3 regions of the Pseudoalteromonas sp. CO109Y genome follow, and region 2 is predicted to be linked to each of the others. Evidence: predicted binding sites of a transcription regulator. Region 2 holds the regulator's gene; each other region holds the start of a gene.
What was found. The regulator sigma-54, encoded in region 2, starts transcription at its own class of promoters, with help from an activator protein. The targets are predictions, from matches to a motif close to GTTGGCACGNNNNTNGNNT.
Positions count from the first base shown of each region.

Region 1: a site for sigma-54 is predicted at 2,098-2,116, ahead of flgJ (flagellar assembly peptidoglycan hydrolase FlgJ). Genes of this name have one in related genera too.
Region 3: a site for sigma-54 is predicted at 5,776-5,794, ahead of EXT43_RS14140 (BON domain-containing protein). Genes of this name have one in related genera too.

Region 1 covers NZ_SGPD01000017.1:102,418-113,223, reverse strand. Annotated here, with positions in the region: gene flgK (flagellar hook-associated protein FlgK) at 1-1,078, opposite strand, end outside; gene flgJ (flagellar assembly peptidoglycan hydrolase FlgJ) at 1,092-2,060, opposite strand; gene EXT43_RS06690 (flagellar basal body P-ring protein FlgI) at 2,252-3,346, opposite strand; gene flgH (flagellar basal body L-ring protein FlgH) at 3,359-4,042, opposite strand; gene flgG (flagellar basal-body rod protein FlgG) at 4,058-4,846, opposite strand; gene EXT43_RS06675 (flagellar basal body rod protein FlgF) at 4,868-5,632, opposite strand; gene flgE (flagellar hook protein FlgE) at 5,793-7,160, opposite strand; gene EXT43_RS06665 (flagellar hook assembly protein FlgD) at 7,213-7,893, opposite strand; gene flgC (flagellar basal body rod protein FlgC) at 7,907-8,338, opposite strand; gene flgB (flagellar basal body rod protein FlgB) at 8,341-8,751, opposite strand; gene EXT43_RS06650 (protein-glutamate O-methyltransferase CheR) at 8,887-9,717, opposite strand; gene EXT43_RS06645 (chemotaxis protein) at 9,739-10,671, opposite strand.
Region 2 covers NZ_SGPD01000006.1:11,493-22,298, reverse strand. Annotated here, with positions in the region: gene EXT43_RS01055 (KpsF/GutQ family sugar-phosphate isomerase) at 1-841, shown strand, start outside; gene kdsC (3-deoxy-manno-octulosonate-8-phosphatase KdsC) at 845-1,396, shown strand; gene lptC (LPS export ABC transporter periplasmic protein LptC) at 1,393-1,947, shown strand; gene lptA (lipopolysaccharide transport periplasmic protein LptA) at 1,937-2,458, shown strand; gene lptB (LPS export ABC transporter ATP-binding protein) at 2,455-3,180, shown strand; gene EXT43_RS01030 (RNA polymerase factor sigma-54) at 3,288-4,784, shown strand; gene hpf (ribosome hibernation promoting factor) at 4,812-5,099, shown strand; gene ptsN (PTS IIA-like nitrogen regulatory protein PtsN) at 5,103-5,555, shown strand; gene rapZ (RNase adapter RapZ) at 5,556-6,401, shown strand; gene EXT43_RS01010 (HPr family phosphocarrier protein) at 6,415-6,687, shown strand; gene mgtE (magnesium transporter) at 6,899-8,257, shown strand; gene EXT43_RS01000 (YgiQ family radical SAM protein) at 8,335-10,512, opposite strand; gene EXT43_RS00995 (EAL domain-containing protein) at 10,634-10,806, opposite strand, start outside.
Region 3 covers NZ_SGPD01000037.1:2,879-13,684, reverse strand. Annotated here, with positions in the region: gene hutI (imidazolonepropionase) at 1-741, opposite strand, end outside; gene hutC (histidine utilization repressor) at 884-1,591, shown strand; gene EXT43_RS14160 (NADP-binding protein) at 1,592-2,362, opposite strand; gene EXT43_RS14155 (methyl-accepting chemotaxis protein) at 2,486-4,510, shown strand; gene EXT43_RS14150 (hypothetical protein) at 4,495-4,704, opposite strand; gene EXT43_RS14145 (YqaE/Pmp3 family membrane protein) at 4,958-5,116, opposite strand; gene EXT43_RS14140 (BON domain-containing protein) at 5,174-5,740, opposite strand; gene EXT43_RS14135 (LiaF domain-containing protein) at 6,070-6,729, shown strand; gene EXT43_RS14130 (VOC family protein) at 7,456-7,872, opposite strand; gene pmbA (metalloprotease PmbA) at 8,003-9,340, opposite strand; gene yjgA (ribosome biogenesis factor YjgA) at 9,478-9,999, shown strand; gene EXT43_RS14115 (transposase) at 10,111-10,557, opposite strand.

The sequences.
Region 1 (10,806 bases), on a different contig from region 2:
TAACGATAAAGTCACTTGCTGGCAATTCGCTGCCTTTACCAGGTTCAAGGGTTGCCGTCATTGTTGATGTGCCCGTATTGGCTTGATAACCAAACGCATCTACCGTTGGAATAGCAAAAATATCGCCGCCAATTTCACCATTAGCGTCCATACCTAAGCTATTTTGTTGGTTAAAGGCATCGGCTAATGCTAAGCCCATTTGACCAAGTTGGTTTTGCGCTGGCACTAAAATATCGTCACGAAATGCCAGTAAGCCACCAATTTTGCCTTTCAATTTACTCACATCAACTTCAAGCGGCACGGCTTTGCCACCGTTTACATCAAGTTTTAATTCTTTAAAGTTCGGATCAGGATCGCCACTGAATGAAAACAGATTAAATGTGCCACTTTGCATGACAAGTGCTTGACCAGAGCCTAAATACACTTGTTTCTCGCCGTTATTACCATCGAGTGTTTCAATATCAATCAGCTCAGATAAGTCACGAATTGCTTTATCACGTTCATTATATAAACCACTTGATACTGACTCACGATCAGTACCATGAACCGAAGCAATCTTGGTATTTAAATCACTGATATTTTGGATCAGGTTATTTGCTTCATCTGAAAAGATTTCTAGCTGCTCATTTACTACTGCTTTTTGGTCAACCACAATGCTCGATAATCTGTCCATTTGATCAATCAAATTTTGTGCATCCGTCATGACCAGTGAACGAGCTACTGTTGATGACGGTTGGTTTAAGCTTTCTTGTACATTGTTAAAAAACGAATTTACGCTCGTTGATAAGCTGTTTGACTCTTCTGAAAACAAGCTATCTACACGGCTTGCTTCAGTTACAAACTGATCAAAGAACGCTTTATTAGAGGTATCTCTATTTAATTGCTTTTGTGCAAATTCATTTAGTAAGCGATACGTTTCACCACGGCCGACTTGGTTATCGATCATGGTTGTGAACTCAGTACGCTCACGCACATAGCCCTCGGTATTAACGTTGGCGATGTTTTTACTGGTGGTTTGTAAAAGCTCAGAGTTAGCTCTTACACCGGCATTTGCTATGTCATATAAGCTAAATGACATGAGGGTCTACTCCTTAACGTACCAATGAAGCAGCGACGCTTTGAAGCTCAACGCGCTTCAATACCTGCTTAATTTTATCGGCATAATTTGGATCTGTTGCATAGCCTGCTTTTTGTAACGAATCTAAAAAGGCAGCAGGTTCTGCGGTATTATTAAGTGCTTCTTGATAACGTGGGTTTTCATTTAAAAAATCCACAAAGTCGTTCACACTGTCTTTAATCGATTGATAAGAGCGAAAACTTGCTTGCTTTTTAACTGGCACACCTTGTTCAAACTCAAGCGTGACTTTGCTTGCTTTATCACCTTGCCAGCTCCTATCCGATTTAATATTGAATAAGTTGTTACTACTTGTGCCATCAGCTTTACTGATGATGTGTTTACCCCAGCCCGTTTCAAGTGCTGCTTGAGCAACCATCACAGCTGGGTTTAAGCCAATTTTCTCAGCAGCATTTTTAGCGTGCTCCCAAACAGAGCTAATGAAAGATTCAGCATCTTCAAAGCGATTTTCTGATTGCTCGTTCGCTGATGTATCCTCGACAGTTTGTGGTTTAGCCTTAGCCTCAGTAGTGCTATCAACAGCACCGCTTGCGCGTTTATCACTAGCAAAGTCAGCCGTCGTTCTAAGTACAGAACCTGGTGTAAACTCTTTACCGTCTGGCGAGAGTTGCTGAACAATCAAGTCAGCTAGACCCAGCGAACCATTTGATGAAAGCTCAACCGACATTTGTTGGTCATGCATCTCTTCAAAAAATTTAACGCCGCTTGAATTAAATGGGCTGTCTTTATCTTCAAACGCTTCATTTGCTTTACGCATACTTTTAAGCAGCATCTGAGTGAAGATAGATTCAAATTGTGCCGCCGCTTTTTTCAGCGCCTCTTTAGACGCATCGCTAGAGGCATCACTTTTTAAAGCATTTTGACGTAACGAGTCTAAGTTGCCTAAATCAAAAAAGTTTTGCTTGTCGAGATGATTAGTATCCATCAGCTTTTTGACACAATAGTTAATAATGAAATTTAAAATGCAAAAATTGCGCCAATAAAAAACTTTATAAATGAATGGCTAATAACTGATACAGGAATGGAGTAACTTCAGAGCCAAGATTTTGGCTGATGTTTATACACTGAACGATTAAGGTATAGAAACAAAAAACGCGCTCGAAAGCGCGTTTTAATTTAAATGATAACCAGTTGCCCGTTTATCGCCCCCGCTTCTTTTAAAGCTTCAAGGATTGCCATTAAATCACCCGGTGCGGCCCCAACTTCATTGATTGCACGCACGAGATCATCAAGATTAACACCTGGATTAAATACAAAAGCACGAGAATCATCTTCGTTCACATCAATAATACTTTGATTGGTAACGGTAGTTTCACCATCACTTAAAGCATTTGGCTGTGACACATTTTGCTGCTCAGCAATGGTGACCGTTAAACCACCATGTGTAATCGCCGCAGGCTGTAGCTTCACGTTTTTGCCAATCACTATTGTGCCTGTGCGAGAGTTCACAATAATTTTTGCTGCTGTGTCTGCTGGCTTAAACTCTAAGTTTTCAAGTGTCGACAAATAAGCAACACGTTGAGAAGCATCTCGCGGTGCTAACACTCGTACTGAAGCTGCATCGATTGCCTGAGCACTGTCAGGACCCACTAAATCATTAATAGTTTGCTCTAAGCGTTTAGCCGTTGTGAAATCAGGACGATTTAAATTAAAGGTAATGTAGTCACCTTGCATAAACGGGCTCTTAATAGCACGCTCTACAATGGCACCGTTTGGAATACGGCCCACTGTGGGTGTGTTAATAATTACACGGCTACCGTCTGCCCCTTCAGCACCTAGACCTCCTACAACTAAGCTGCCTTGTGCAATTGCATAAGTATTGCCATCAACCCCTTTCAGGAAGGTTTGTAATAAGGTACCGCCACGTAAACTACCCGCACTACCGATAGACGAAACCGTAATATCAATGGTTTGACCGGGTTTTCTAAATGCCGGTAACTCTGCATGCACAGCCACAGCTGCAACATTTTTAATCTTAGGTTTTAAGCTATCAGGTAAGGTAATACCAAAACCATTCAGCATGGCTTTAAAGCTTTGTTGAGTAAATCGGCTTTGTTCACCTGTGCCAGGCAAACCGACAACCAAACCATAACCCACTAATTGGTTTGCGCGCACGCCCTCAACCATAGATACATCTTTGACTCGCTCAGCCTGTGCAGAAAACTGCAGGCTAATTAAGCAAAGAGCGATGATGTATTTAAACCCATTCATGACTTTATTCCTCTAAAATGGGAAAAGCGAACTACTAAAGAAACGAGACAGCCAACCTGCACTTTGTGTTTCTTGAATTTGCCCTTTACCTGAGTATTGAATTCGCGCATTAGCAATACGGTTTGATGTGACCGTGTTATCTGCTTGAACATCTTCAGGACGAACTAAGCCTTCAAGGCGAATAAATTCTTCACCGGTATTCAAAGTGAGCCATTTTTCACCGCGAATAACCAAGTTTCCATTAGGTAAAACACGCATCACATTGACAGAAATATCACCAAATAAGCTGTTTGATTGATTAGACTTTGAATCACCTTTAAACGATGCCCCAGAACCAATACCAAACTGTATGCTATCACCACCAATATTCACCGGATTACCGCCAAGGCCTATAACAGGGTCTAAACTGGCGTCCGTTTCTTTATCGGTTTCGGTTTTAGCGGCTTTGGTGGCTTGCGTTGACTCTTGCAATTTAACCGTAATGATATCGCCAGCACGCAGTGCCTTTTTATCTGAGTACAAGTCATCTGCTGAATAACTATCAAACAACGAACCCGTTGGTACCATCGGCTCTGTTGTTGGCTCAGGGTACATAGGCGCATAGTAAGGGTCATCCTGAACCACATGATGATTTTGCGTTGTCATACAACCACCCAGCATTAATGCTGCCGATGTGACTAAGATAATATTACGCATGCTGCCTCCTACCCATTAAAGCTGTTGATTGATGTAACTAAGCATTTCATCAACCGCTGAAATCACTTTTGAATTCATTTCATAAATTCGTTGTGTTTCGATCAAGTTAACAAGCTCTTCAGTTACATTCACATTAGACGTTTCTAGAGAACCTTGAACCACCGTACCTAAACCATCGATACCTGGGTTACCTTGCACAGGCGCACCACTCACAGCGGTTTCGGTGTATAAGTTTTGTCCCATAGGCTCAAGACCCGATGGATTAATAAAATCACTAATCGTTAGCTGACCAATGACCACGTTGTCTGCTTGCCCTGAAATACGCACTGACACTTCACCATCTTGTGAAACAGTGATTGATTGCGCATCGTCTGGAACATTCATTTCCGGCTGTAAAGGAAAACCTGCGCCCGACGTTACAATGCGGCCATCTTCGTCAGTCGTGAATTGACCGTTACGCGAATAGGCAATGTTGCCATCTGGCAATTGCACTTCAAAAAAACCTGGTCCTGAAATCATCCAGTCCAATGAATTTTCAGTGGTAAGCATGTTACCTTGTGAAAAGTTCTTTTGGTTAGCTACCACTTTGGCACCGGCACCAAGCATTAAACCCGATGGCATTTCAGTGTCTTGAGATGAACGACCACCTGGTTGATTGATGTTTTGATATAGTAAATCTTCAAATACGGCGCGGCTTTTTTTATAGCCTACCGTGCTGGCATTCGCGAGATTATTTGAGATCACCGAAATATCGGTTTGCTGGGCGTCAAGCCCGGTTTTACTGATCCATAATGCAGGATTCATAACTCTACCCTCTCAGTCATCTTAAACAATGCGTAACAGCTGATCTTGACGCTCGTCGAGCTCTTCGGCTGTTTTCATTAATTTAACTTGTAATTCAAATTGGCGTTGATTGCTGATCATGTCGACCATTTCATGCACTGGGTTTACGTTCGACATTTCAAGCGTACCCGACAGTACTTTTACGTTTGGTGAAATATCACAAAAACCACAAAGGTCATTGACCAACATGTCTTCTTTTGGTCGAAATAAACCGTCATTACCTTTTTCAAGCTGAGTGTTATCAGCCTCAATCACTTTTAAGCGATCAACCACTTCCAAAAAGTTTGCTGGCGCTCCTTGTGGGCGAACCTGAATAGCACCGTCTTCACTAAACTCAACTTTCTCGATAGGTAATGGCAAAATGATTGGACCACCTTCGCCAATTACTTGACGGCCATGGCTAGTGATCAACGCGCCATCTGGAGTAATGTTTAATGTGCCAGTTTTGGTGTACGCCTCATTGCCTGATGCATCTTGTACACTCAACCAACCACGGTCACTCATCGCGATATCAAGCTCGCGGCCAGTTTCAACAAAACCACCCGATTCCATATTAGATCCAGGGCGTTCTTGCATTGCAAACACCCTAGATGGCAGACCTTCACCGAAGGCTTGCATAGAGCGAGCTTGTGCAAAATCAGCTTTAAAGCCAGTGGTGTTAGCATTAGCAAGGTTGTTGGCCTTGAGTTCAAGACCTCGCAAACTTTGTTTAGCACCCGACATGGCAATGTAGACCATTTTGTCCATAACATTGACTCACTAAAAATACGATAACTAAGAAATGCAATAAAAGTGCCAAAGTAAAATTGACGCTAAAATAGAAGAGAAAAATGAATAATTAGAATGAAAAAAGGCTGCCAATAGAGGGAGCAGCCTTCGTGTCGGATTAAGCTTAGAGCCGTTAAAATTAACGGATCTGTAGGATGTTTTGCTGTAGTGTTGAGTTAACCTCAAGCGCACGTGAATTTGCTTGGAAGTTACGCTGCGCACTAATCAAGTCAACAAGTTCGTTAGTTAGGTTTACGTTTGATTGTTCAAGCGCAGATGAGTTAATTGAACCCAAGGTACCTGAACCTGGTTCGCCAGCAATAGGCTCACCTGACGTTAAACTCTTCTTCCAAGAAGTATCACCCACTTGTTGTAAACCCTGTGAGTTCGAAAAGCGTACCATGGCAACTTGACCTAAGAATGAAGTGTCACCATTACTGTATGAAGCAACAATTTTACCGTCAGAACCGATATCGATACCTGATAGACGACCTACAGTCGCACCATCTTGTTCCAGTGCTTTTACTTCAAAGTTACTAGCATATTGAGTAGGTACTTTATTCGCTGTTGCCGCTTCATCACGCCAGTTCATCGTTACATCATCAGGGAAACTAGCACCATTAGATAGTAAGTCAGATAAACCTGTCGCAGCGCCTGCGCCATTTGGTAAAGTTAATGGGTTAAATGATGCATCAGTATTAGCAACACCATCCGTGTTAAGTGGTAAACCACTTGAATCAAATTGGAATGTAGTTAGTGGTGTATAAGGCGTTGTTGTTTGCTCTACACCACTTGCATCAAATGGTTTTTCATCCAGTGTGGCGTATACTTGCCACTCATTGTCATTACCTGTCACAGCTGCATCAGTTTTAACGAAGAAGAACTGTAAAATATGTGGCTCACCTAATGAATCATACACAGTTGTTGATGTTGAACTATTATATGTAGCACTTGATTCAGGATCAAACGGTGTCACTGTTGGCGCAGAGGCACGTGAATCAAGGTTAAATGATGAATAAACATTCGTGGTTGCACGCGGTGAACCTGATGCATCAGGAATTTGTAACGCTGAAGATGTACTTAAGCTAACAGAAGTGGTATCACCGGTTGCTTCATCAACAGGGAAACCTTGTAAGTAGTTACCGCTTGCATCAACAATGAAGTTATCCTGGTTTAGTTTAAACGCACCTGCACGAGTATATGTGAAGTCTTGCGCGCCTAGGTCATTCGCCATTGCGAAATAACCTTCACCAGTGATCGCTAAGTCAAGAGAGTTATTTGTGAAAGATAACGAGCCTTGGTGGAATTGCTGTGCCACCATTGTCGTTCTTACACCGTCACCATTTTTTGTTTTACCAGAACTAAATACTGATGATGCGTATACATCAGCGAACTCTGCACGAGACTCTTTAAAGCCCGTAGTATTAACGTTAGCAATATTATTTGCTGTAACGTCTAAATCTTTTTGCGCGGCTGCTAAGCCTGTTAATGCTATATTGAAGCTCATAACTCACCTCTAACCTATCTCTTAGCCTAAGCTAACCCAAACCTTTTTTTACTTATGCGATTTCAGCTATATCAGTTAGCCTAACCGCACCCTCTTTTGTATTTACGATAATGCCGCTTGCGCCATTAATATTGACACTTTCAATATTCTTAAAGGTCGCCATTGGCATACTGCTGTAGTCTCCATTTACAAAGCCTTCAGCACTGATGTCATATTCACCTTCAGGTAGCACATTGCCATCATTGTCTTTACCATCCCATTCAAAACGAAGTGCACCCGCTGACTGAGAACCTAATTCAATGGTACGCACTAACTGGCCTGATGAATCCGTTATTCTTAGCGTTAAAGATTCAACAGCGGTTTCTGCAACCACCGACCCTTTAGCTAGATTTTCGCCATCAAAATCAATGGTGTCAGACTCAAGTAACGCTTGCTTACCAACGAGCGTTGAAGCCTGTAACGCAGAGTTAGATGTCATTGATGCAGTCAGTGATTCAAACTTCTCATTTAAGTTTGAAATACCCTCAGCCATAGTGAAATTCGTCATCTGCGCAATCATTTGATCGTTGTCAGCAGGCTTGCTTGGGTCTTGAAACGACAACTGTTGTGTTAAAAGTGAGAAGAAGTCTTCTTGCGTTAAAGTATCATCTTTCTCTTCTGTTTTATTTTGATTGTCTTGCCAACGTAAATTATCTAAATACGTTGATGACGCACTGCTGATGTCGTTACTCATAACTTATCCTCGGTTACCGCTGCCCAAGCAACAGTGTTTTACTTAACATTTGCTTAGCTGCATCAGCAACTTGCACATTTGTTTGGTAAGAGCGAGAGGCTGAAATCATATTTGCCATTTCTTCTACAACATTAACGTTAGGTTTGTAGATATAACCATTTTCATCCGCACTTGGGTGGTTCGGGTTATATTCAATTTGTAGAGGTTTATCACTCTCTACAATGCCTAACACTTTAACGCCAACAGAAGAGCCCTGAGGATTGCTTTGTGATGCTGACGCTTTAGTCAACTCTGCAGCAAAAACAGGGTGGCGCGCTCGATATGTCTGATCTTGGCTAGAACTAATCGTATTCGCATTCGAGATATTACTGGCAGTAGTATTTAAGCGAACATTTTGCGCGCTCATACCGGTTGCTGAAATATCAAAAACATTATACAAACTCATGATTAAGCTCCTTGACTACCGAGGGCTTTTTTAAGGCCTTTAATTTTACTACTCATAAATTGCAGGCTTGCCTGATACTCTAATGAGTTCTGTACATACAAGTTTCGTTCCACTTGTATATCGACTGAGTTACCATCACCTGTATCTGCTTGATTTGGCGTACGAAACATTTCTGCGCTGCCAACAAAACGACTGCCCCCGGCAATATGTTTAGCATCGGTTCTTACCATGCTATTGCCGCCTTGTTGGTTGCTTTTTGCCGCTTTTAATGCCGAGGCAAAATCGATATCTTTCGCTTTATAGCCCGGCGTATCAGCATTAGCGATATTTGTCGCTAATAACTCAGCGCGTTGTGAACGGATCAACATCGCATGAGGATGAACACCAAATGCTTTATCAAAACTGATAGCCATAACCATCTCCAAAAAATTGACTCTGTAGTGGTTAATGCAAAAGCTAAGCCAAAAATTCAGGAGCAATTTAATTTATATAAGAGACTGAAAAATAGGTAAATTTAGCAACCTAAGGGCTAGGTTGCTAAGGAGAGTTTACTTTTTCTGATAGATGATACCCGGGTTACAACGAACCATATCAAAGCTATCACTTAAGCCCGCCATTGATTCTGACGCACCTAAAAACAGGTAACCTTTCGGGTTTAAAGCTTGAGCAAATTGCGAAATGATTTTAGCTTTTACTTCTGGTGAAAAGTAAATCAACACATTACGGCAAAATATGATGTCAAACTTGCCCATTAGGGCATATGAATCGAGTAAGTTTAAATGTCTAAAGCTGACCATTTTACGTATAGGGTCAACTACCTGAGCCATTCCATTACCGCTGTCCTTGAAGAACTTTTGACGACGCTCCATCGACAAGCCACGAGCAAGGGCTAGTGAGTCATACTCAGCATTCTTGCACATATCAAGCATGGTATTAGAGATATCAGTGCCAATAATTTGCGCACCCATCTTTAATACGCCTGGATTTTTAGATTGGAACTCGGCAACAGACATGGCAATTGAGTACGGCTCTTGTCCTGATGAACTTGCCGCTGACCATATTTTTAGTGGCCTACGCACATCTTTAAGCTCAGGAAATAGTTTTGTTTTCAATAACTCAAACGGATATTGATCACGAAACCAAAGCGTTTCATTGGTTGTCATCGCATCAACGACAGCGGCACGAAGCTGCCTCTCATGAGGGCTTAGTGTTTTACTTACCAACTGTGATAAAGACTCAACATTAAAACGCGCCATAAGCGGCGCAAGGCGGCTTTTAACTAAATAAAGTTTATTATCGCCAAGCACAATGCCACATTGTTGCTCTAAAAAAGAGCGGAATTGATCGTATTCGCTTTGTTGTAAATGCTTATTTTCCAAAGTAATACCACCTATAAATAATTAATCACAATGAACCCACTTCTTCACAGCTGTCGCTAATTCATCTGGGTTAAATTTTGCAATAAAATCATCAGCACCCACTTTTTCGATCATTGCTTGGTTAAACACCCCACTTAAAGAGGTATGCAAGATCACATGCAAAGGTGATAATTTTGGATCAGCCTTAATTTCAGCGGTTAAGGTATAACCGTCCATTTCTGGCATTTCTACATCAGATATTAATAGACCAACACGTTCAGTAATATCATTTTGACAATCGAGCTGAGCAATCTCTCTTAAACGTAAAAGCGCTTCTTTTCCGTTTTTAGCTAGTTCAGTTTGTACACCTAGAGGTTCAAGCGCACGCTTAACTTGGTTTCGAGCTACTGCAGAGTCATCAGCAATAAAGACAATACGCTCACCTAAGTCACGCTGAATCTCACCTTCACCAACTACTTCAGCACTCACTTCAGTGTTAACTGGGCAAATTTCGTTTAATATCTTTTCTACATCGAGAATTTCAACTAATTCGTTTTCAATCTCAGTGACCGCAGTTAGGTAAGAATAACGTCCGGCTCCCGAAGGCGGCGGCATTATTTTTTCCCAGTTCATATTCACGATTCGTTCAACGCCACCAACTAAAAACCCTTGCACTGAACGGTTGTACTCAGCAATGATGATAAAACTGTCTTTGATATTTTCAATTGCAGGGCCACCTACAGCCATCGATAAATCAATAACAGAGATAGTTTGACCACGGATATGCGCAACACCGCGAATGTACGCATTTGATTTGGGCATGTTAGTAAGTGGTGGACATTGCAGAACCTCTCTTACTTTAAACACGTTTATACCAAAGCGTTGTCGCCCTCTGAGTTTGAATAATAGTAATTCAAGGCGGTTTTGCCCAACCAACTGAGTACGCTGGTTAACTGAGTCTAAAATGCCTGCCATTTCAATCTCCTAAAGATAAACAATCAGAGCTGGAACAATAATTGCCTTCTTTGTGTTAAAGCTACATAAGGTTACAAAGCGTCTGTTTTTTGACGCAAAATATTTATACCTTGTTTTCAACCATAAGCATAGTCG
Region 2 (10,806 bases):
TCGTATTATTGTGATTGGTATGGGCAAGTCTGGCCACGTTGGTAATAAAATTGCGGCGACCCTTGCAAGTACTGGCACACCGGCATTTTTTGTTCACCCTGGCGAAGCAAGCCATGGTGATTTAGGCATGATCACCCGTGATGATGTGGTAATGTGTATTTCGAACTCAGGTGAGACCAGCGAAGTACTTAGTATTATCCCCGTTATTAAGCGTATTGGCGCAAAGATGATTTCACTCACTGGCAACCCAGACTCAACCATGGCAAAACTGTCTGATGTACATGTGTGCATTAAAGTAAGCCAAGAGGCATGCCCGTTAGGCCTTGCCCCAACTGCAAGTACCACAGCAACCTTGGTGATGGGTGATGCAATGGCGGTTGCGTTACTTGAAACCCGTGGTTTCACAGCCGATGATTTTGCGCTTTCGCACCCGGGTGGCAGCTTAGGTAAACGTTTATTGCTTACATTAGATGATGTGATGCACGCAGGCGACGCCACGCCAATCGTTAGCGAAACCCAAAGCATTAAAGACGCACTAATCGAAATGTCAGCCAAGGGCCTTGGTATGACCGCGGTGATTGGTGCAGATGAAAAGTTAGCCGGATTATTCACTGATGGTGACTTACGCCGTATTTTAGAGCAGCGCATCGATATCCATAATACGGCAATTAGCCAAGTAATGACCCGTTCATGTACAACTGCTCGCCCTGATATGCTTGCAGCTGAAGCTTTAAATATTATGGAACGTAAACGTATCAATGGTTTAATTGTGGTAGATCAAAGTAATACGCCAATTGGTGCCCTTAATATGCAAGACCTATTAAAAGCAGGAGTTCTTTAAGCAATGACATTCGCCGAGCTATACCAGCCTCTTAGCCCTGATGTGAGTCAGCGCGCACAAAAAGTAAAATTGCTAATCTGTGATATAGATGGCGTTTTTTCTGATGGCCGAATTTATATAGGTAATGATGGCGAAGAGCTTAAAGCATTTAATACTAAAGATGGCTTTGGTATTAAAGCGCTCATTAATAGTGGCTTTGAAGTGGCAGTGATTACTGGCCGCCATTCACAAATAGTTCAGCAGCGAATGACTAGCCTAACAGTTCAGCACATTTATCAGGGACAAGAAGATAAGCTGATTGCTTATCAAGAGTTAAAAGATAAACTGGGGCTGACCGATGAACAAATTGCCTATATTGGTGATGATGGTCCAGACTTACCAGTAATGGAAAAAGTAGGGTTTGCTGTTGCTGTAAACGACGCACACCCACTGATTAAAAAGCTGGCTCATTACACCACATTATTACCAGGTGGCTTTGGAGCTGTGCGTGAATTAACTGATTTACTCATGTTAGAAAACGGTAAGCCGTTAACTAGCGATGGAACCAGCGCATGAATATAGCCCGTATTTTACTGAGTATTGTTTTTGTTTGTTGCATGGTGTGGTTATGGTACCCGTACTTTAACCAATCAACAGACACAATAACTAGTGAAGACGAGATCATCGCAACACCTGATTACACCGCAGTGGCGTTAAAGCAAACAGCGTATGACGAGCAAGGCAAAATTAGTCATAAAGTGGCTGCTGCTAAAATGGAGTTGTATCAACAATTAGGGTTTACCTTTTTTGAGCAACCTATTTTTACTATTTATGGCGACCAGCAGGTTTGGCAAGTAAAAGCCAAAGAAGCCACATTGTACGAAAACGATCAGCTGATTTTTGAAGGGGATGTAGTTGCTAAAAACTTAACCCATAACGGCATGATCGAAGATATAAAAGCAGAAAACATTAATGTCGACATTGATAAAATGACCATGTTTTCTAAGCAACCTGTGACACTAACAGGACCGAATTTAAAGATTACCGGTAAAGGCTTAAAAGCCGATTTAAAAACCGAAATTGTTGAGTTAACTAACCATACACGAACCATATACTATGACCAATAAACTGAAGAAATTACTCCTGATCCCAAGCTTATTGATTGCCTTTTCGGGCGCAGCTGCCGAGCAAACTGGCGCTCAAATTAGCATTAGCTCAGATCGCCAAGTAGGTAAACTAAAAGATGGCGTTGGCATATTTGAAGGTAACGTAGAGATCGTGCATGGTAATCGTCGTATTACCGCTGAACGCCTTGAAGCACACGGCGGTGACACCGAAGGTACAGTAGAGTTGATTATTGCCACAGGTAAGCCTGCTTACTTCGAAGAAAAGCAAGCTGATGGCACCGTAATGAGCGCTAGCGCAGAAGAAGTACGTTATGATGTTGCAAAACGCTTCTTAACCTTAAATGGTGAAGCTGAAGTTACTCAAGCAGGTCAAAAAGTAACAGCAAAAAGCATTACCTATGATATGGCACAGCAGCTGATCAGTGCTGAAAAAGACGAAAATTCAACAGATCGTGTACACACTATTTTAGTGCCTGTTGAAAATAAAAAAGATAATAAAGGCCAACCATGAGCACATTAAAAGCAGAGCTTTTAGCTAAAAGCTACAAAGGCCGCCAAGTGGTTAAAAATGTCGGTCTTGAAGTTGAAGCTGGCAGTATTGTTGGCTTGCTTGGTCCAAATGGCGCAGGTAAAACAACGACCTTCTATATGATTGTAGGCCTAGTACCTAGCGACAAAGGTAAAATCAGTATTGATGATAACGATATCACCCTTTTACCAATGCATAGCCGTGCGCGTTTAGGTATTGGCTATCTGCCACAAGAATCGTCAATTTTTCGAAAGTTGACGGTTTACCAAAACTTGATGGCCATTTTAGAAACTCGTAAAGATCTAAATAAAACCACCCGCGAAGAAACACTCAATAGCTTACTTGATGAGTTTAGTATTCAACACATTCGTGACAGCCAAGGTATGGCGCTGTCAGGTGGTGAGCGACGCCGTGTAGAAATTGCTCGCGCATTAGCCGCTAATCCTAAATTTATCCTTTTAGATGAGCCTTTTGCTGGTGTTGATCCAATTTCAGTGTTAGATATAAAGAAAATTATTGAGCACCTAAAAAATCGTGGTATCGGTGTACTAATTACTGACCATAATGTTCGAGAAACCCTTGATGTTTGTGAAAAAGCCTACATTGTTTCTCATGGGGAGCTAATTGCATCAGGCACACCTGAGCACGTATTAGCAGACCAAACTGTACGCGATGTATATCTAGGCGAGCAATTCAGGCTGTAACCATTACGCCAGCGACTAGAGCATCTGCTAGACTTATAACAATGACAATAAATCGATAACTGTGTTTATACAGGTATCGATAACTTAAAAAGGATTGTTAGGGATACATGAGGCAATCATTACAGCTGCGCATGGGCCAGCAACTTACAATGACTCCACAACTGCAACAAGCTATTCGTTTGTTGCAGCTCAGTACATTGGATCTCCAGCAAGAAATTCAAGAAGCGCTTGATAGTAATCCTCTACTTGAAGTGGAAGAAGCGGATTACAACGAAGAAAGCACCGGCAAGAATGAGCAAAAAGCTGAATCTGACGATGTACAAGTCAGCGCGTCTGCCGAAGAAGCACCTAGCGAGTACGAGCAAGAAAGTAGTGATGCTCTCAATAAAGACACCGTAAGCGATGACTTAGCAATGGATGTTACCTGGGATGAGTACATGAGTGCCGCCCCTTCAACATCGTCAGGGCCAATGCCTGAAGATGAATCTATCTATCAGGGAGCATCAACCGAAACCCTTCACGAATACCTGATGTGGCAATTGCAACTCACGCCATTTAGCCCTACTGATGAAGCGATTGCTGTGGCAATTGTAGAAGCTATCGATGACTCAGGTATTTTAACGGTAAGCTGTGAAGATATCGTCGAAAGCTTTAATCAAAATAACGATGAAGAAGAAATCGAACTTGATGAAGTCGAAGCGGTCTTAAAAAGAATTCAGTTATTTGATCCTGTGGGTATTGGCGCGCGCAGTTTACAAGAATGCCTGTGCATTCAGCTACGCCAATTCGATGCCGATACGCCATATTTAGCTGAAACTAAAATGGTTTTATCTGAGCATATCGAATTATTAGCGAGTCGCGACTATCGAACTTTGATGAAAAAGACTAAGCTTAAAGAAAATGAGCTTAAAGAAGTGATGACGCTTATTCACAGCTTAAATCCTAAGCCTGCGGATAGCATAGTACGCGAAGAATCTGAGTACGTTATACCTGATGTATCAGTGAAAAAAGTGAAAGGCCGCTGGGTAGTCGAGTTAAACCCAGATTGTATGCCAAAGATTAGAGTGAACAGCCAATATGCGGCGATGTCTCGCTCTGTTAAATCAAGTAGCGACAGCCAATTTATTCGCTCTCACTTACAAGAAGCAAAGTGGTTTATTAAGAGCTTAGAAAGCCGTAACGATACGCTATTAAAAGTGACCAACTGTATCGTTCAACAACAACAAGCTTTCTTTGAGCATGGCCCTGAGGCAATGAAGCCGATGGTGCTAAATGATGTTGCTGAAATGGTCGAAATGCATGAATCGACGATTTCACGGGTAACAACGCAAAAATATATGCATACCCCACGGGGTATTTTTGAGTTGAAATATTTCTTCTCAAGCCATGTCAGCACCGAAAATGGTGGTGAGTGTTCTTCTACAGCAATACGCGCTTTAATCAAGAAGTTAGTCGCTGCAGAAAACTCAGCTAAACCATTGAGTGATAGCAAAATTGCAGATATATTGGCTGAGCAAGGAATTAAAGTAGCTAGACGTACAATTGCAAAATATCGTGAGTCTCTAGCAATACCTCCGTCTAATCAGCGTAAGAGTCTGATTTAGACGTTTTACATAGAAGGAAAAATGCTTATGCAACTAAATTTAACTGGTCGTCATGTAGAAATCACAGATTCATTAAGAGACTATGTAAACACCAAGTTTGCAAAACTAGAAAGGCATTTTGACCATATTAATAATGTTCATGTCATTCTAGATGTAGAAAAATTAAGCCAAAAAGCAGAAGCAACTTTACATGTAAACGGAGGCGAATTATTCGCTTCAACAGAACATCAAGATATGTACGCAGCCATTGACTCACTGATCGATAAACTTGATCGCCAAGTCATTAAACACAAAGAGAAATTAGCTCGACATTAAATTATGAAACTAAGTTCACTTACTAACCAGGACTGCAGCAAAGCTGCGGTCCTTTTTAATAGCAAAAAAAGAATTCTTGAATATATCAGCGAACTGGCCCACCAGCAGCTTCCTCATTTATCGCAACAAGATATCCTAGATGCTTTACTCAACCGAGAAAAACTAGGCAGCACCGGCATTGGCCGAGGTATTGCTATTCCACATGGCCGAATGAGCGGCGCAGATGAGCCTCATGCATTTGTGATAGTGAGTGAATCCCCTATTAATTTTGATGCAATTGATAATCGTCCAGTTGATATTTTTGTGGCACTCATCGTACCAGATGGTGACTGTCAGCTTCACCTAAAGACCTTATCAACAATTGCTGATAGACTTAAAGATAAAGAGTTTTGTAAACAGCTGCGTAGTGCTACTACCGATCAGCAACTGTTTCAGGTCATATCAGCAGAGGCATAAATGGAATTAATAATTATCAGCGGTCGCTCAGGCTCAGGTAAATCGGTCGCTTTACGAGTACTTGAAGACTTAGGCTATTATTGCGTTGATAATATTCCGGTTAATTTACTGCCTTCGCTCGTACGTAGTGTGTCTGATAACTACGATAAAATAGCGGTCAGTATCGACGTACGTAACTTACCGAAAGAGCAGCAAGAATTTAATGATATTCTTGAGTACCTGCCAGGTTTCGCAAACCCAACACTATTCTATTTAGACAGTGATGACCAAACTCTGATCAAGCGCTTTTCAGAAACACGCCGCTTGCATCCACTATCTATTGATTCTTTGCCGCTTGATCTGGCCATTAAACAAGAAAAAATCCTGCTTGATGTGTTGATCACTCGCGCTGACTTTATGATTGATACCACGGATCTGAGTGTTCATCAGTTAGCAGAATCAATTCGCGAAAAGATTTTAGGTAAAAAAGATAAAAAGCTAATTATTACCTTTATGTCGTTTGGCTTTAAGCATGGTATTCCAAAAGAAGCGGACTACGTTTTTGACGCACGCTTTTTACCTAACCCACACTGGGAACCTGATTTAAAGCCACTAACAGGCCTTGACCAACCAGTCAAAGATTACCTAGCTAGCCACAACATAGTGCAAAAATTTACGTGGCAAATACAAACCTTTGTGCAAACTTGGTTACCGCACTTAGAGCGCAATAACCGCAGTTACCTGACTATTGCTATTGGCTGTACCGGTGGCCAACATCGCTCTGTTTACTTAGCGCAAACAATTGGTGAGAGCTTTGCCAAAAGCCATGCTAATGTAAAAATTCGCCACCGCGAACAAGACATTTAATTAGGCACCAACAATGCACGCTGAAGATACCTTTTTAATTCAAAACAAACTTGGCTTACATGCTCGTGCTGCTACTGTTTTAGCGCAATTAGCATTGCAATTTGATGCCAAAATTACGCTTTATCAAGATGATAAAGAAGCTGAAGGCGACAGCGTGTTAGCATTAATGCTACTTGAAAGTAGTCAGGGTAAAGAAGTTCGCGTTGTATGCGAAGGTCCTGACGCTGATGCAGCATTAACGGCAATCGGCGAATTAATTGCACAACGCTTCCACGAGCAAGAATAGCATTTGCTAAGACTTCAAGGTTTACGGTAAACTTAATTCGGATATTTAAAATTCCCTTTAAATATCCTACTTTTATATCGCTCGCTTTTCTAAATTACAAAACTCTTAATAAATTTATCGCAGTGCGACGATATCTCTGCAAATACACTACAAAGCAACTATGCTGTATTTGCTTAGCCTATTTAAACTTTTTTCAGTTGTAAGGACGCCAATGCCAGAAGCCTTTGAACAAGATTACCCACTACAACAACTCAAACAAGTGACCAAGTCACTCAATAGTGGTCAATTTGTTCAAGTGCGCGGTATGTTAGCCAAAACGGCACCTTGTGATACAGCCCTTTTACTTGAATCTTCTCCCCATAAAATTCGTCGTATGCTTTGGCAGCTGGTTGATCCAGATGTCCGTGGTGATGTTCTAGAAGAACTCTCTGAAGATGTACGTCTTGGCATTATTGCCCAGATGGAGCCTGAGCACATTGCTGCTGCCACTGAAGATATGGACGACGATGACTTAGGTGAGGTTTTACGTAGTCTTCCTGATACCGTATATCAAGACGTTGTCAGCGCCATGGACTCGCAAGATAGAGAGAGAGCTACTCAAGCACTTTCTTATCAAGAGCGCTCAGCCGGTGCCTTGATGAACAGCGATACGGTTACCATTCGCCCTGACGTTACCCTCGATGTTGTACTGCGCTATTTACGCTTACGAGGTGAGCTACCAGAAGGTACCGATGACTTATATGTAGTTGATAAGCATAACTGCTTCTTAGGTGCGCTTTCATTAACAACATTGCTGACCAGCCCATCAGATAAAATTGTTCGTGATTTAATGGATGAAGACTGTGAGTCAATCCTAATCTCTATGGATGAAAGTGATGTGGCGCAACTGTTCGAGCGTCACAATTGGATTTCAGCCCCTGTCGTGGATGATAACGCTCACTTGCTTGGTCGTATTACCATCGATGATATCGTTGACGTAATCCGTGAAGATGCAGAGCACAGCATGCTAAGCCTCGCAGGTCTTGACGACGAAGAAGATACCTTTGCGCCAGTACTGAAAAGTTCGCAGCGTCGCTCTATTTGGCTTGGGGTTAACTTATTAACCGCATTGTTAGCAGCAATTGTGGCAAGCTTTTTCGAAAACACCTTAGCAATTTTACCCATTTTAGCGGTACTCAATGGTATCGTACCTTCAATGGGAGGTGTTGCGGGTAGCCAGACCTTAACCCTGGTTATTCGTGGTATAGCGGTTGGTCATATCAACCAAACCAACCAACGCTTCTTATTACTTAAGGAGTTAGCGATTGGCGCACTGAATGGCATTATTTGGTCGATATTAATTGCTGGTGTGGTTGCCCTATGGCAGTGGGACTTTAAGCTCGGCGCAGTACTGGCCTTTGCAATGTTTATGAATCTTGTTGCCGCTGGTATTGCGGGTGCGAGCATTCCATTAATTCTTAAGAAAATGAAAATAGACCCAGCCCTAGCCGGCAGTGTGGTGCTGACAACCGTCACTGATATTGTTGGTATCTTTGCCTTTTTAGGCACCGCAACTTGGTTATTGATCTAATACCAATTCGCAATAATACTTAGTTAAGCGAATTGGTATAAATAAAAACGGCCCTTTAAGGGCCGTATTTATCTCTTTTACTTTGCGCGCTGCTTATTTTTACCTACTCGAGGTTTGGTATTGGCCTTTTTAAACTGGCTAAAACCGGTGTGACGAGTCAGTGCCGCACGGCCTTTACCGCCCTTTCCTCTAGCAGCTTTCTCGTTACGACCTTCTTCAGGTACCAAACAGTTCGGTCCTTTACCTATTAAATTCGCTTTGCCCATTTTTCTTAGTGCTTCACGGATCATCGGCCAACCAGCCGGATCGTGGTATCGCAAAATCGCTTTGTGCAAGCGACGTTGGCGTGCGCCTTTTGGAACAGGCACTTGCTCAGTATTGTTCTTAATATTGCGCAGCGAGTTCATCTCAGTGTGATAAATTGTGGTTGCATTGGCCATCGGTGATGGATAAAAGTTTTGTACTTGATCAAGCTTAAAGTCATTAGACTTTAACCACAACGCCATGTTCACCATGTCTTCGTCTTTCGTTCCTGGGTGAGCAGAAATAAAATACGGGATCAAATACTGCTTTTTACCCGCTTCTTTTGAGTATTTATCAAATAACTCTTTAAACTTATCGTAAGCACCCATGCCCGGCTTCATCATCTTAGACAATGGACCATCTTCAGTATGCTCAGGGGCAATTTTTAAGTACCCGCCTACGTGATGGGTAACCAACTCTTTTACATAGCGCGGATCTTCAACGGCTAAGTCATAACGAACGCCAGACGCAATCAAGATTTTCTTGACACCTTTTACATCACGGGCTTTTTTATAAAGCTCAATGGTTGGGGTGTGATCCGTGTCCATATGCTTACAGATATCAGGATAAACACATGATAAACGACGACACGTGCTCTCTGCCTTTTTGCTCTTACAGCGTAACTTATACATATTCGCTGTCGGTCCGCCTAAGTCAGAGATAACACCTGTAAATCCTGGCACTCTGTCACGAATTTGCTCAATTTCATCAATAATTGACTGCTCAGAACGACTTTGAATAATACGTCCTTCGTGCTCTGTAATCGAACAGAAAGAACAACCACCAAAGCAACCACGCATGATGTTCACCGAGGTTTTAATCATTTCATAGGCTGGGATTTTTTCATCGCCGTAGCTTGGGTGCGGAATACGCTGATAAGGCAAACCAAATACGCCATCCATTTCTTCAGTTTCAAGAGGAAATGCAGGCGGGTTAACCCAAATAGAACGATCGCCATGACGTTGAAATAACGCACGTGCACAACCTGGGTTTGTTTCTTGGTGCAAAATACGCGAGGCATGGGCATAAAGCGGTTTATTCACGCTTACTTGCTCATATGCTGGTAGCTTAACGTAGGTCTTTTCCCAAGGCTTAGGACGAGCTGGCTGGATAGTGATTGGCTTAGCCGCCTCGGCACTTAAATCAATACCTGCTTTTTTAAATTCAGATTTACTACAACCCACATCATCTGCGCCATACGGGTTTGGAATTGGATCAATCTTACCGATTTTATCAATTGCAGTTGAGTCACTACCACGCCAACCCGGTAATGGTTCTTTACGAATAACCGCAGTACCACGAATATCTTGAATTGTCTCAACCGACTCACCCGCAGCAATACGGTGGGCAACTTCAACAAGTGGGCGCTCAGCATTACCGTAAATTAGAATGTCAGCTTTGGCATCAAACAATACGCTACGGCGTACTTTTTCTTGCCAATAATCATAATGAGCAATACGGCGTAAACTCGCCTCAATACCACCAATGATCAGCGGCACATCTTTATAAGCTTCGCGACAGCGTTGGCTGTATACAACTACCGCACGGTCAGGACGTTTACCGCCTATGTTACCCGGCGTATAAGCATCATCATGACGCATACGCTTTTCAGCAGTATAACGGTTGATCATCGAGTCCATATTACCCGCTGTAACACCAAAGAATAAGTTAGGCTTACCTAACGCCATAAAGGCATCTTTTGAGTTCCAATCAGGTTGTGCAATTATACCCACACGAAAACCCTGTGACTCAAGCATACGCCCTATCACAGCCATACCGAAACTTGGGTGATCTACATACGCATCACCACTTACAATGATCACGTCACAGCTATCCCAGCCTAACGCGTCCATTTCTGCACGAGTGGTTGGTAAAAATGGCGCCGTGCCATAGCATTCAGCCCAATACTTAGGGTAAGAAAACAGGCCTCGCTCGGCTTTTAATGCGCTCATAAAGTGTACTCTGCTAACAAAAGGGGCGAATTATACCTCAGTCTTATAGATTATTATAGAAAACAAAACGCCCTTCACATGGAAGGGCGCTGTTTAATTTTTATGTAATTACTGGAACTGGTTACTGCTTAGCTTGCAAGTAGGTAATTAACTCTTTTTCAGGCATAGGCTTAGCGTACATAAAGCCTTGCACTTCATCACAGCCAAGCTGGGCTAAATAATCCGCTTGCGCTTGTGTCTCAACCCCTTCTGCTATGGTTTTTAAGCCTAACCTTGCACCAAGAGAAATAATTA
Region 3 (10,806 bases), on a different contig from region 2:
CGGTAAATTGTGCTTTTTAGCCGCTTCAAACACACGGCGAGTTTGCTCGTTGCTAAAGCCAACGTTTTCACAAAAAGCATCAACCGCATCAGCTAAACCAGCTTCAACAACACGGTCAAGCATCTCACCGCACACTAAATCAATGTACTCATCGCTACGGCCTTCATATTCAGGCGGTAATGCATGAGCACCTAAAAACGTGGTTTTAACATCAACCGGGTGGTTCTCGCCGAGTAAACGAGCCACTTCGAGAAGTTTAATTTCGTTTTCGCAATCAAGACCATAGCCAGATTTAACCTCGACAGTCGTCACGCCTTCTGCGTATAGCACATTTAAGCGCTCTTTAGCACTAACAAACAGTGTTTCGTGGTCGGCTTCGCGAGTTGCACGTACGGTGCTTGCAATACCGCCACCGTTTGCAGCGATTTGTTCGTAGCTAACACCTTGCAAACGCTGCTCGAATTCTTCTGCGCGGCTACCGGCAAACACTAAGTGAGTGTGACAATCAATTAACCCAGGTGTTAACCACTGCCCTTTTGCAGATACAGTTGGCGTTTCTAACGCGTCAAATTTAGGTAAATCGGTTTGTGCACCTAACCAGGCAATTTTGCCATCTTTAACGGCAATCGCTGCATTTTCAATGGCGCCGTAGGGTGCATCAACAGCAGGATCCATTGTGGCGATATTGGCATCTGTGATCAGTAAATCCCAGAGCGCTTGATCATTGTTGGTTGTGTGCATTTTTCACCTATCTTGATGCTTGCTAAAGGCTCAGTATGAGCCTAAATTTAAATTTGCTTAAAGTTTATCAACTCATCTTGTATATACAAGAAAATTATGTCACCTTGTAACACACTGTTAACTTATAAATAAACTTTTCATAATGAGCGTCCCTAAGTTTGCGCAAATAAAAGAATTCATTCTGGAAAATATTCAATCGGGAGAATGGCAAGAAAACGACCGTGTCCCTTCAGAAAACGAACTCACCAGTCAATTTCAAGTTAGCCGTATGACAGCTAGGCGCGCGCTCAGTGAGTTAACCGATGCAGGTATCTTAACCCGCAGCCAAGGCCAAGGTACTTTTGTTGCCAGTTTCAAATCACAATCTTCGTTACTAGAAATCAAAAACATTGCCGATGAAGTTAAAGCACGCAACAGCAATTACAGTTGTACGATTTTAGTGATGGAATCAATCAGCGCTATTGCCCCCATCGCGATTGCTTTGGGTGTCGAGGTCGACAGCCATGTTTATCGAAGTGTGATTGTGCACAATGAGAACGAGCAACCTCTGCAAGTTGAGGAGCGTTTTGTGAACCCTGCTCTTGCTAAAGACTACTTACAACAAGATTTTCACAGCCTAACACCCCACGAATACTTATCGCAGAACGCCCCGCTCACTGAGGCTCGCCATACGGTCGAAGCAATCATGCCCAATCAAGAAATGTGTGAATGGCTCAACCTGTACAACGAAGAGCCATGCTTACAAGTGATCCGCCGAACTTGGTCATCGCAAGGCATTGTAAGCTTTGCGCGCTTAGTCTCACCGGGCAGTAAATACCGACTGGGCGGCCACCTAACTTTTAAAAAGTAGCTAAATAGGCGCTTGATAACGAAAATTCAGTGACTCAATCGCCGAGCCATCAATGAGGCGCTCACCTTTATCATGGCTAGTAAATGTCGGTGGCTGATTACCCTGCTCAGCACATTTTTGCTGGTAATAATCTACTTTTGTTGGATGCGCCGGATTAACCACATTATAAATGCTGCTCGCGCTTGACCAGTTTCCAATTACAGAAAAAATCGCCGCTATCACATCTTGCTGCTGTACCATATTTACCACTTGCTGACTTGAGCTAGACAGCTCTTTACCTGCAACAAACTTACCTGGGTCGCGCCCAGGACCAACAAGGCCCGCTAAACGTAATACTTTACCACCGGCATTTAGCACTAACTGCTCAGCATCAAATAGCAGTTGCTGGCGCGCTGATTGGCAATTAATTGCTGTGCTCTCATCGTAATGACCATTATCAGCAGGGTAAACACCTGTCGAAGAACATAAAATAAAGCCTTTACACTTTAGCTGCTTGGCAAGCTCAAGCCCTGCTTGCAAAGTGGCTAAATAATTACTTTCTGAGCTGCGACTACGCGGTGGAATTGCACACACCCACCATGCCTCTTCAAGCGATACATCATGTACAAGTTCATCGCCAGCAAACGCAAACTGACGCTGAAAATGATGTTCGTGTTCGCGACTACGGTGTGTGCCTTGCACTTGCCATGCTAATTCTTTTGCCTTAATACAAAGAGCTTGGCCGAGCCAGCCTGCGCCTAACACTACCATTTTGTTATCACTAACAGTCATTTAGTAACTTACCTTATGTATTATGTAATATTTTATTAATAACCATCGCTTTGCAGTGTAGCGATTTGGGTGCAAATATGATTAGATAGGTAACTCTACCCGATAATAAAAACACGTGCACCTATGTTAAATAACCTCTCTTTACGTAAAAAAATATTACTACTCATCGGCGGGACGATAAGTGTACTACTGATCATCGCGTCTAGTTTTTTTGTTAGCCATATTGCTGAACTATCGCGCCAAGCTATTCAACGCGAAGCCGACAGCTATTTACAGAGTGAGCGACTTTCAATGCAAGGTTACTTTGCCAAATACGGTAAAGTAGTACAAACCTTCGTGACAAATCCGCATTTAGTGAATTGGTTCGACAACTGGACTAAACGTGACCAAAGCCTTGATAACCAGCCTGGATACGACAGCGTTAATCAAGATTTTGTGCGTATCAGTGGCAACGATGACAACATCTTATCTGCCTTCTTTGCATCTGCAACAACAGGTGAGTACTTCAAAGAAAACGAGCGTACCACTCATTATAATGGCCAACCTTACTACGCTTACAAACGTGGTTGGTGGCAAGATGCCTTAAAGATCAACAAACTTTATGTTGGTCCTATTTCTGTGGATTTAACCACGGGTAATGCCTCTGCAGTTGTACAACAGCCTGTTTATAAACAAAACAAACTAATAGGCTTCGGTGGTGTTGATTTACAGCTAAATAATATCAACGACATGGTTGAAGAAATTCGCTTTAATGGCCAAGGCTTTGGTTTCTTGCTTGATGGCAATCAAAAGGTTGTGCACTTATCTAAGCGCACTGGCCACAAGCTATCTGTGACTGACGAAGGTCCGAATGGCAAAGAAGGCTTAGATGCCCTCGAAAAACAATTTAGCGACACATCAGGCTTTAGCGAATTAAACCGCGCGATGAAAAGCCAAAAAGATGGCAGCAGCTTTGTTACTTTCAAAGGTGAGCAATATTACGTTGTATACAACCGCCTTGAGCTAGAAACCCCTTACCTTGATTGGTACGTGGGTATTTTAATTCCAACAAGTATGATTGATGAGCCAGTAAATGATGCAGTGATGACAACCACAACCTCAGTGATCATCATTCTTGCGATTATCATTGCGATGATCTTCTGGGCCACGCAAATGATCACCAAGCCGCTGACTAAACTGACTTACATTATGCGTGATATCGCATCAGGTGATGGCGATTTAACACAGAAAATCGAAATCAAGAGTAATGATGAAGTGGGCCAACTTGCTCATCACATGAATACCTTCATCGATAAACTTCGTGCAATGATGCTAAATACGGCTGCGCAGGCCGAACAACTTAGCCAAGCTGCGAGCCAGTTGAAAATTGTATCGCAAAAAACCAACGATGAAATTCAGCAAGAGAAGCAACAAGTTGACAGTGTGAGTGCGGCTGTAACCGAAATGGCGTCTACAGTGATGGAAATCTCGCGCAATGCCCAGCACACTAATAATGCCGCTGAAGAAGTGCAAACCATCACCGTTGACGGTACGAAACGCTCTACTCAAGCTCAGTCAGTCATGACCGCTCTTGCAAGCCATATTGGTGAAGCGTCTAAAGTGGTTGCGGGTCTTGAGCAAGAAAGTGGCAACATTGGCGCGGTAGTTGATGTTATCAACTCAATAGCAGAGCAAACCAACTTACTCGCACTAAACGCGGCGATAGAAGCAGCCCGTGCTGGCGAGCAAGGTCGAGGCTTCGCTGTTGTTGCTGATGAAGTTCGTTCACTGGCAAGCAGAACGCAAGAATCAACAGATGATATTCGCAACATGATTAGCCGTTTACAGCAAATTGCCCAACAAGCATCGACTATGATGCAACAAGGTCAAGAGCGTGCTGAAGGCTCAGTTGAGCAAACACAAATTGTATTGCAAGCTCTACAAGATATCGCGCAATCTGTGACAAATGTGCAAGATCAAAGTCATCAAATTGCGACTTCGACAGAGCAGCAAACTGTGGTTGCAGAAGATATTAACAATAGCTTGGCAGCGATTAATCACTTAGTGAATAGCACTGCGGATCATGCCCATGAATTGGCGGATGAAGCACGTGATTTGAATGAATTGGCAGCCGCTTTAAATAAGACGGTGAATCAATTTAAGTTATAAAGATAAATTGCTGAAGTAGTTAAAAACCCGATGTCACCTGAAGATGACATCGGGTTTTTATCGTCAGCCTTCCCTGTTAGTCGTGGCGCAACCGCTTTCGCGTGTTCCATAAATTCGTGCCACTGTTGCTTGTTCCATAAAGCAACTCCTTTGTCGGTCAATCCTTGTATTGGTTGCGTTTGTACTTGTTCCATATAGTCTCCTCCTTACGCTAGCTTCATCCTGTTTGGCTCCTGCCTAAGCTTATTCCTTGCTATCATCTCCATTCACTTTATCCATAAAGCGTTGCCATTGTGCGCTACTCCATAACGCCTTGTTACTTCCTTGTTGTCCTTTGTGCGTAGTTACATTATCCATACTGTAAACTCCTTGCGGTTTATCGTCCGTTACTCCTACAGCCCTTCCTTGCTGTGCTCCATTACCCATCCTTGTAGATTAATGCGGTGATTATCGCTTAGCGATGATATACACAGCATGAATCAAACCTGGAATGTACCCTAATAAGGTTAAAAGAATATTAATCCAGAACTGCGCACCTAAACCTACCTGTAAAAATACGCCGAGAGGTGGAATTAAAACCGATAAAATAATACGTATTAAATCCATGACTCACTCCTTGAAAAAGATAAGCCCAGCCAAAGCTGGGCTATATAGGGCTTGCTATTATTCAGCAACAATCGTTAATTCATCGATTACTTTGCGAACATCTTCAGCATTTTCAGCAATGCTTACCGCTAATTGCTTTTCTGCATCAGACTCAACAGTACCTTTTAGTGTTACCACACCCATGTCAGTATCAACATCGATGTCTGTACCACCTACTTCTGAGTTAAATAAATAACGTGTCGTGATCACAGTACTGATTTTTGCGTCGGTTAAGTCGCTTTCTGCTGAATCAGCTTTGTCTGATTTCATGTGCTTAGCTTTCATGTTTTTAACAACAGTTAGTTTGTTATCAACAGAGCTAACACCGTCTAGGCTAAGAACTAGCTCTTCAGCAAGCTCTTTATCTAATTCGCTATCAACTTTACCTGTAAGTACAACCTTGCCATTCGTTACATCAGTGTTGATGTCAAAGTTGTTAAGGTTTGTGTTCATAAGAAGCACAGTTTCTGCCTTACCATCAATCCAAGCATCTTTACTTTCATTTTCCCAGCTGCTTGCCTGAGCTGACATGCTAGTTGCACCAATTACTAAAGCGGCAATCATAGATTTGTTAAAAGTGTTCATAATCTTTCTCCTTTTGATTAAAGACACTTTTACTAATGCGACTATAATGCCAACTATTTATTTGTTTATTTTCAGTGAGTTAAACACCTATTCAGCGACTATTTATATTCATTTAGGTAAAGATTTACAAGCTGCTCGGTAAGAAGTTCACGATGTTGCAAAAATGGCCACTTAGTTGCTGATTTTATTAATCTGTGGTTAATTTAACGAAGTTGTTTATTAGCAAAAAACACAAACCATTGATTTATATAAAAATAAACTTTGGCCTAAGGCTTGCTTCGTAATTAATAACTAAAAAATCACCTTTAAAATCACAACAGGAAACTACCATGGCCGTTAAACTTGAAGATCGCCCAATCGATCAAGTAAGAGAAGAAGTCATTGATCAACTCATTTATAACTACAGTCATGCTGTTATTTCAGCCGAAGCATTTGAACGCCGACTAGACCAGGCAATGGCAGCCACTAGCAACGAAGTACTGGTTGAACTAGTTGCAGATTTAGAGCTAAAAGCAGATATTGACTACAAATCGCATAAGCATGCGCAATTTAAACCTCACTATAGCCACAGCAGCGACAACGAAAGCCTGCAGCTTCGTAGTATTTTGGGTTCAAATGAGCGCAGCGGCCAATGGGTAGTACCAAAAGAAATTCACCTAACAAACTGCCTAGGTTCAATCGAACTCGACTTTAGCGAAGCAATTTTCCAACATCAGCATGTCACCATTTACGTGAACTGCATTTTAGGAAACGACGAAATCTACGTACCAGAACATGTAAATGTGGTATCTAAATTGTTTAGTGTAATTGGCAGTGTAGAGAATAAATCTGTAGCCTTAAATAAAGGCCAAGGCCCAACCATCACTATTGAAGGTAATGTATGGCTAGGCTCAGTCGAGATTTCAGTTAAACGTACCATGAAAGAAAAGTTCATCAGCTTTGCCAACAGCCTAAAAGCCAGTTGGAAAGAAATGAATAAGGTGCAGTAAAAGTTGCGAGGTGCTAGGTGCTAGGTGCTAGGTGCTAGGTGCTAGGTGCTAGTTATCGTAGCCACAGTTTTACATCGCGCAATATAATAAGATAACGCGCGAAATAAATTTCACGCCTACATCAAACGTGGGAACGGCTTTAGCCGTGAATAAAGTAAAGCTGTTCGGCGCTAAAACGCACCCTACACCGTAGGCGTCACGCTTGCTTGGCGCATCTTAAACACCACACAACACGCAACCATCGCGCGAAATAAATTTCACGCCTACATCAAACGTGGGAACGGCTTTAGCCGTGAATAAAGTAAAGCTGTTCGGCGCTAAAACGCATCCTACACCGTAGGCGTCACGCTTGCTTGGCGCGTCTTATATGCAACGCCATTCCATCAACCTATGCCTGACCAACAAACAACACCGCTCGGCTCAAAACTGACGCCTGAAAGCTGATAGCTCACTAAACTTCACACCCACATCAAAGACATCTAATCGCACAAAGAGGATATGAGGTGCTTCGCTTTAGAGATAACAAAAATATTATTATCACTTCCTCATTCTTTTCTCATTCACTTCTCTTTGTGCAATTATTTTCGCGCGAAATAAATTTCACGCCTACACCGTAGGCGTCACGCTTGCTTGGCGCGTCTTATATACAACGCCATTTGATCAACCTATGCCTGACCAACAAACAACACTGTTCAACTTAAAACTGACAGCTTATGACTTAAAGCTTCACTGGTCATTATTCCTCTCACTCGGGATATCACTAAAATACTCTACAAACTCAACTTCAAAACCTGCAGGGTCGATGAAATATACATTTTTACGATATGGATTTTCTGGGCCGTGTTTATCAATTTCATAACCGGCTGAAACAAGACGTTCAACTACGGCATTAATATCGTTTGTCACATAAGCAAAATGAGCAAGGCCTACTTGGTGGCCTGCTAAATCACGGTTTTCAGCTTCACCGTTATCGCTTAATGCAAGATATTGGTAATCATCACCAAAGTGCAGCCACTTGCGCGGTTTGCCCGACCATTTGCTATCGCCTTGGCTACGCACACGCCAATGCGGGAACGCGGCTTTATAAAAGTGCAGCATGTCATCAACATTACTAACAACAAGGTTTACGTGTTCTAAATACATGGTAGTTTTCCTTTTTATTTTTAAACTGCCACCAAGATAAAACCTCAAGTTAAGTTTAGGTAAAGCGTTTTTTCAAATAAAAAAGCCCCACTAAAGTGAGGCTTTTAAAAAATGATTCGTTATTTATAAATTAACTACCTGCAACCTGCATTTGTTCAATCAATACAGAGCCAGTTTGAATACCGCCGCGGCGCTCGATGTCTCCACCTAAGCCCACAACAGCCTTAAACATATCTTTTAAGTTACCAGCAATCGTGATTTCACTTACTGGGTATTGAATTTCACCATTCTCAACCCAGAAGCCCGCTGCACCACGTGAGTAATCACCCGTTACCGTGTTCACACCTTGGCCCATAAGTTCAGTTACTAATAAACCTGTGCCCATGGTTTTTAAAAGCGCTTTTAAATCGGCATGGGTTTGTTCAACTAACCAGTTATGAATACCACCAGCATGACCCGTTGGTGCCATCGACAGTTTACGTGCCGCGTAGCTTGCTAATAGGTAAGTTTGCAGCTCACCACCTTGAATAATTTCACGGTCTACAGTTTTTAAACCTTCAGCATCAAACGGTGAAGACGCTAAACCTTTTAATAAATGCGGGCGCTCAGAGATATTTACACAATCGCTAAATACTTTAGTGCCTAAGCTATGAAGCAGGAAGCTCGATTTACGATAAAGCGCACCGCCACCAATCGCCGACACTAAATGACCGAATAATGAGTTAGCAATATCTGCTCTAAAGATCACTGGTACTTTCATGGTACCGAGCTTTTGGCTGTTAAGCTTAGCCAAGGTTTCGGTTGCTGCTTCGAGGCCTACTTTTGTAGCATCATTTAAGTCATCTTTATGGCGCGCGATGGTATAAGCCGAGTCACGCTGCATTTGCTCGCCTTCTTTACCAATCACCATCGTACTAATGCTATGACGCGTACGCGGGTAACCTGCAATCATGCCATGGCTGTTACCATAAACACGTAAACCTTGGTGAGAAGAAAAACTCGCACCATCTGAATTTACAATGCGCTCATCGGCATTTAACGCCGCTTGTTCTGCTTGATGACAAAACTCCACACCTTGCTCTGGGCTAACTTCCCACGGGTGGTATAAATCTAAATCTTGCGGTGCAAATTCAAGTAACTCTTTATCAGCGATACCATTAAATGGGTCGTCAGAGGTGAACTTTGCAATATCAATGGCTTTTTCGACCACTGTACGTAATGTTTTAGGGTTTAAATCGGCTGTTGAAGCAGAGCCTTTGTTATTACCCACATAAACACTAATACCTAAGCCACCGTCTTGGTTAAACTCTATTGTTTCAACTTCGCCCATGCGCGTGCTGACAGACAAACCTGATGTGCTTGACATCGCCGCTTCAGCCGCAGTAGCACCCAATTTTTTTGCATGCTCCAGTACTTCGCTTACAGCGTCTTTCACTTCAGAAATGTGTTGATAAATAGGATCTTTCATCTTGTGTGTCCTAGGTTCTGATATTTTTTATAGTGTAACGAATGCTAACACACTGCGAGACCTGCATCAGCTAATATTAATCATTAACTAAATGGCGTATAATAGCGAATAGTTAAGTTTACTGAATGAGCATCCTTATGGCGAAGAAGAAAAAGCCACTTATCGAAGAAGAAATTATTTACGTATCAAAAAGCGAATTAAAACGTGAAGCCATGCAATATCATGGTCTGGGTGCTGAAATTGCAAAAATGCCGAAAAAGCAACGCGATCGTTTACCGCTTAATCACGACTTAAAAGAAGCGTTAGTTGTTTCTGATAAAGTAAGTGATAAGAGCGATGCTTACCGTCGTAACTTAAACTACATCGCAAAAGTATTACGTACCACAGAAAACGTTGATGAAATCCAAGCGATGATCGACATCATGCTTAATAAAAACAATCAAGCCGATGTTTTGATGAACAAAATCGAAACCCTGCGCGATGATTTGATTAAACAAGGTGACGACCTGATCAATTCAACAATTGATCAATACCCTTCTCTTGAGCGCCAAAAAATGCGCCAATTAGTGCGTAGCGCCGCAAAAGAAGTGAAAGCAGAAAAGCCAGCCAAGAATTACAAAGAGTTATTCCAGTATCTAAAAGATGCGATTATGGTTTAATTTCTTCACGCGAAATAAATTTCACGCCTACATCACCGTAGGCGTCACGCTTGCTTGGCGCGTCTTGAACACCACTCAATACTCAACCATCGCGCGAAATAAATTTCACGCCTACAACCAAATACAATTCCAAAACGGGTAATCGCCAACGTGTTTAACTAATCTTGCGCGTAGAGGGTTTGCGACTACATATCGAGCTTGATGTATTAGGTCGTTTTCATCTCTGATTTGATGATCATAAAAATTACTTTGCCAGACTACGACTTTGCGCCCCTTTCTCTTACGAATAGACATGGTCACCATGCTTTTATACAGCTTAATTACTGCTGATAAGTTTTGCTGAGGGCGAAGTTGAAATATCCAATGTAAATGGTCAGGCATGAGAACAAAGCAGATTGTCTCTACTTTATCTTCCAAATAGTATATTGCTTTGGCAGCATCAACTGCATATAGGTAGTTGGCAAATATAGGTACTCGATTCTCACAACAAAGAGTTACTGAATAATAGCAATTTGAATGTGAGTTACGCCCTTTAAGTCTCTTCCTTGACGAAAACATAAACCTATCAATCCTGAAGGTAAAACCTGATCTTAGAACTTAAAAACACACCTAGCCAATTTACACCAAAAATGTTTGAACCTCGCAATACAAAAACATCGCGCGAAATAAATTTCACGCCGACATCAATCGTAGGCGTCACGCTTGCTTGGCGCGTCTTGAACATCACACAAGACAAAAACACTGCGCGAAATAAATTTCACGCCTGCATCACCGTAGGCGTCACGCTTGCTTGGCGCGTCTTAAACA